DNA from 2 places in the Chromobacterium sp. FG22 genome. Region 1 is predicted to be linked to the other one. Evidence: riboswitches for the same ligand, from Rfam matches in the RefSeq annotation. Region 1 holds a riboswitch; the other holds the start of a gene.

Region 1 (2,194 bases):
CAGCCCGGCCCATACCCGCTCCGGCAAAGCGCCGGCCGGCGCCAGCGCGCGCTGCCGCGACGGCAGCTACAGCTTCAGCCAGCACCGGCGCGGCACGTGTTCGCATCATGGCGGCGTGGCGGCCTGGCTCTGAGAGCCTGTTTACGATCTGCTGCGCGTCGTGGAGCGTTACACGGTGAGTACAGCTTCGAAATGCTCATGTACCACGCGTACATTCCGCTTTCTCAGCCATTTTCGCCTTGTCTCGCCTTAGCTCGCGAGATCGTAAACACGTTCTGAGAACCCGTTCATAGTCTGCTGCGCGTCGGCGATACGGCATTGAACGGGCTCTTGCCTCACACCAGACAGCCGGCAAACAGCAGGTACACCGCGCCCGCGCCCAAGAGCCAGCGGCCGTCCACGCTGCCGCGGCGGAACAACAGCCACAAGCCGGCGATCGCCGCCATCGTGGCCAGGCCGGACCACAGCAGGACGCCGTCGAACATCCACGGGGTGAAGAACAGGCCGAAGGCGCTGGGAATCGTCGCCTGTATCATCATCGCGCCGGAGATATTGGCCAAAGCCAGACGCTCCTTGCCCTGACGCAGCCAGATCAGCGCGTTCATGATTTCCGGCAATTCCGTGGCCACCGGGCTCAGCAGCAAGGCCACCAGATGCGGCGCCATGCCCCAGTGTCCGGCCAGCGCTTCCAGCTGCGCGACGAAACCGTGCGCCGCCGCCGCGATCACCGCCAAGGCCAGCAGGGCCTGCGTCGCCGCCCAGCCCAGGCCGCCGCCGGCGCGCAGTTTCAAGGCGTCCAGTTCTTCCTCTTCCGGCGCGGTGTCCGCGCTGCGGATCTCGCGCCAGACATAGGCGGCGTAAGCGGCCAGGAACAGCACGCCCAGCCAGGGCTTGATGGCGAAGGCCAGCAGGCCCAGCGCCACCTTGAACGCGAAAATCAGCAAAAACGCCAATTGGTCGCCGGCCAGCCGGCGGTGATCGACGCGCAGCAGGTAGTCGCCGCGCCCCAGCCGGCTGCGGTTGCGCCACAGCGCGAAGCCCACCACCGCGTACGCCAGCGTAGCCAGCACCAGCGGCCCGCCCAGGGCGGCGCCGACGCCGATGTCCTTATGTTGCGGCGTGCCGCCGAAGGCCATCGCGGTCAAGGTGACGGCGCTTTCCGGCAAGGCGGTGCCGAAAGCGGCGAGCACGGTGCCGACGGCGCTGGCGCCCAGGTTCAGATGGCGTCCGCACCATTCGATGGCGTTGACGAAGTATTGACAGGAAAGATAGATCAGGACGGCGAGGCCGAGCAGAAACGACAGGGTCAACAGCATAGATAGTCTTGGGCCGGGCAAGCGGATGGACAATGGCGCAACGACGCGGCTTGCCCGGCGGCAAACGCATCGTGGCCAAAGGTCTCGCTTGGCGGCGCCGGCAATGCCGGCCGCTGACCGCGCCATGAGGAAAGCTCCTCAAGTTTGTTGACGCGGCCTCTTCGGCGGGGCCGAAGATGGCTACTCCCCAATGACAACGGCGCCATTGTGCCAGCCTGGGCGCAATGGCGCAAACCTAGGCGTCCGTCATGCGACGCCCACAGCGGATGGCGGCGAAGGGCCGCGACGTCGCCGCCGCGGCCGCCTCGGCGCTAGCGGCGGAACCACTCGCGCTTGGACAGCGCCGCCTCCACCTGCTCGCGATTGAGCAAGGCGTCGCGCATGGCGTTCCGCGCCGCCAGCTCCATCTGGTCGCCGTAGTAAGGCGATTGCGGCTGGCTGCTGTTGCCGTAGGTGTTGATCACCTTGGCGCGCAGCGGCCGGCCGAACTCCACCAGGGCGGTGAAGGTGTCGCCGAAGATGGCGCGCTGGCGGCCGTCGCTGTCGCCGATATAACTGAAGGTGCGGAAGGCGCCCAGGCCCTCGGCGCCGCCGCTGGCCGGCTGGTCCAAGCGCGCCGCGCCGCCGGCGGGGCCGCGCCGCAGCCGGTAGACTTCGCCGAAGGCGATGTCCAGCGGCACGCCGGCCTGTTGCAAGCCCTGGGCCGCCGCGCCCAGCTTGCTGAGCGCGAAGCCGGCGTCGCGCAGGCCGGCGGGCGTGTCGTAGGGCTGCGCCGGATCCGCTTCCCGGCGGTAGCGCAAGGCCTCTTCGCCACCGGAGGCCGCCACCCAGGCGGCGAACAGCACCGCGCCCTTGCTGGCGGCGTCGCTGCGCCGGTC
Region 2 (2,194 bases), on a different contig from region 1:
CCGGCGCGCTGGGCTTCAGCGGCGCGGCGCTGATTGTCAGCGGGGGCAAGCTCGCCTTGTCCAGCAGCCATCTCGCCGGCTATCTGCTCGCCATCGGCGCCGCCGTGGTGTGGTCCACCTTCAGCCTGCTGACCCGCAGACTGCCCAGCTTTCCCAATAGCGCGGTGGGCGGCTTCTGCCTGCTGTCCGGCCTGCTCTCCTTGCTGTGTCACGCCCTGTTCGAACCCAGCGTCGCCCCCAGCGCCGGCCAATGGCTGACCCTGATCCTGCTCGGCATCGGGCCGATGGGCGGCGCCTTCTTTCTATGGGACCGCGCGCTGAAGGAAGGCGACCCCAGGCAGATAGGCTCCCTGTCCTACGCCACGCCGCTGCTGTCCACCTTGCTGCTGATAGGCAGCGGCCAGGGTCAATTGAACGCCGTCGCTCTGACCGCCATCGTGCTCATTCTTGGCGGCGCCTTGCTTGGCAGCCTGCCCGTCCGCTCACGCTCAGCCGCCTGATAGAAAGACCCGCGGTGGAGCGACGGCGGCCGAATGTCCTATAATGCTTAACGCTATTTAAACAGAGGCCAACCATGTCCATTATTAAAGAATTCAAAGAATTTGCCATGAAAGGCAATGTCATCGATCTGGCGGTCGGCGTCGTCATCGGCGGCGCTTTCGGCGCCATCGTCAAATCGCTGGTCGACGATGTGATCATGCCCCCAATCGGCCTGTTGATCGGCAACGTCGATTTCTCCAATATGTTCTTCGTGCTAAAAGAAGGCAGCAAACAGCTTGGGCCTTATGTGTCCGTGGCCGCGGCCAAACAGGCCGGCGCCGTCACGCTGAATATCGGTCTGTTCATCAATGCCATGGTCAGCTTCACCATCGTGGCTTTCGCCATCTTCATGCTGGTCAAGGCCATCAATCGGCTGAAGCGCGAAGAACCGGCCGCCGCGCCGGCCCCCGCCACCAAGGAATGCCCGTTCTGCGTGTCCAGCATTCCGGAAAAAGCTTCTCGATGCCCGCAGTGCACGTCTCAACTCTAAGAGCGGAGATTGCCCCGCTACGCCAACTGATTTAGAATCGGCTGGTTCTGGGGGAGTAGCCTCGGCGCGGTTTTCAGCGCCGGCATGCGTCAACAGGCTTGGCCATCACGGCCATGGCGCATGCGACGAAAACTTCCGTTTGGCAAGACCCATGACATGTCTGCGCAACGCGGGGCTGCGGCGCGGGCTTGTCATGGCGTATGCGCAGCCCCCGGAGTTTTCATGGAAGCCTTCCTTATTTCCACCGGCATCGTCGCTTTGGCTGAAATCGGCGACAAAACCCAATTGCTCGCCCTGATGCTGGCCGGCCGCTACCGCAAACCCACGCCCATCGTTCTGGGCATCTTCGTCGCCACCTTGCTCAATCATTTCGCCGCCGCCGCGGTGGGTCACTGGCTGATGAGCAAGATAGGACCGGACTTCATGCGTTGGGGCTTGGGTCTTTCCTTTCTCGCCATGGCGGGCTGGATGCTGATTCCGGACAAGCTGGATGAAGACAGCCGGCTCATGGAGCGCTTCGGCGTGTTCGGCACCACCTGTATCGCTTTCTTTATCGCGGAAATGGGCGACAAGACGCAGCTGGCCACCGTCGCGCTGTCCGCGCGCTTTCCCGAGGCCTTGCTGTTGGTGGTGGCCGGCACGACGCTGGGCATGATGCTGGCCAATGTGCCCGCGGTGCTCTTGGGCGAGGTGGCCGCGAAGAAGCTGCCGCAAAAGCTGGTGCACACCGTTGCCGCGCTCTTGTTCGCCGGCCTGGGCATTATCACCCTGCTAAGCCCGTTGCAGATCTGAGGCGACGCTCAAAACAAAACGGAGGCCGCGGCCTCCGTTTTGCTTTCCTGCCGACCTGCGCCGCTTCAAGTCCGAGCGGCTCCGCGCCCAAGCGCCTCCAACAGCTGCTCCGGGTTGAAGCCCAGGCGGAAGCCGCCCCAATGCTTGCCGGACAACATGATGGGCAGCACCACTTCCGACAGCACCTCTCCGGTGTCGCGGGTATACGTCTGCAGCAGGAAGGATTGCGTGCTGCGCGCGGCCCGCAAACCGGCGGCATCGGCGAACTTGCGCTTGTCGCGGCTGTTGATCAGGTCCTTGGCCGCATCTCCGCTCAAGGGCTGGCTATACCAGCTATTGTGGGTCGGCGCGTAGCCGTTGGTGTCCACCGCC

Evidence for each region. Region 1 has a riboswitch for manganese ahead of ACODSD_RS07775 (sodium:calcium antiporter). Riboswitches for the same ligand answer to the same signal wherever they lie in the genome.
Region 2: linked by a shared signal. The riboswitch ahead of ACODSD_RS17715 (TMEM165/GDT1 family protein) and the one ahead of ACODSD_RS07775 (sodium:calcium antiporter) in region 1 are both predicted to bind manganese.

What each region holds. Positions count from the first base shown of each region.
Region 1 is NZ_JBMDJX010000006.1:39,575-41,768, reverse strand. It holds gene ACODSD_RS07780 (DUF3761 domain-containing protein) at 1-133, shown strand, start outside; gene ACODSD_RS07775 (sodium:calcium antiporter) at 336-1,316, opposite strand; yybP-ykoY riboswitch at 1,373-1,517, opposite strand; gene ACODSD_RS07770 (penicillin acylase family protein) at 1,628-2,194, opposite strand, start outside.
Region 2 is NZ_JBMDJX010000019.1:94,022-96,215, reverse strand. It holds gene ACODSD_RS17725 (DMT family transporter) at 1-500, shown strand, start outside; gene mscL (large conductance mechanosensitive channel protein MscL) at 575-1,030, shown strand; yybP-ykoY riboswitch at 1,069-1,252, shown strand; gene ACODSD_RS17715 (TMEM165/GDT1 family protein) at 1,253-1,822, shown strand; gene ACODSD_RS17710 (methyl-accepting chemotaxis protein) at 1,888-2,194, opposite strand, start outside.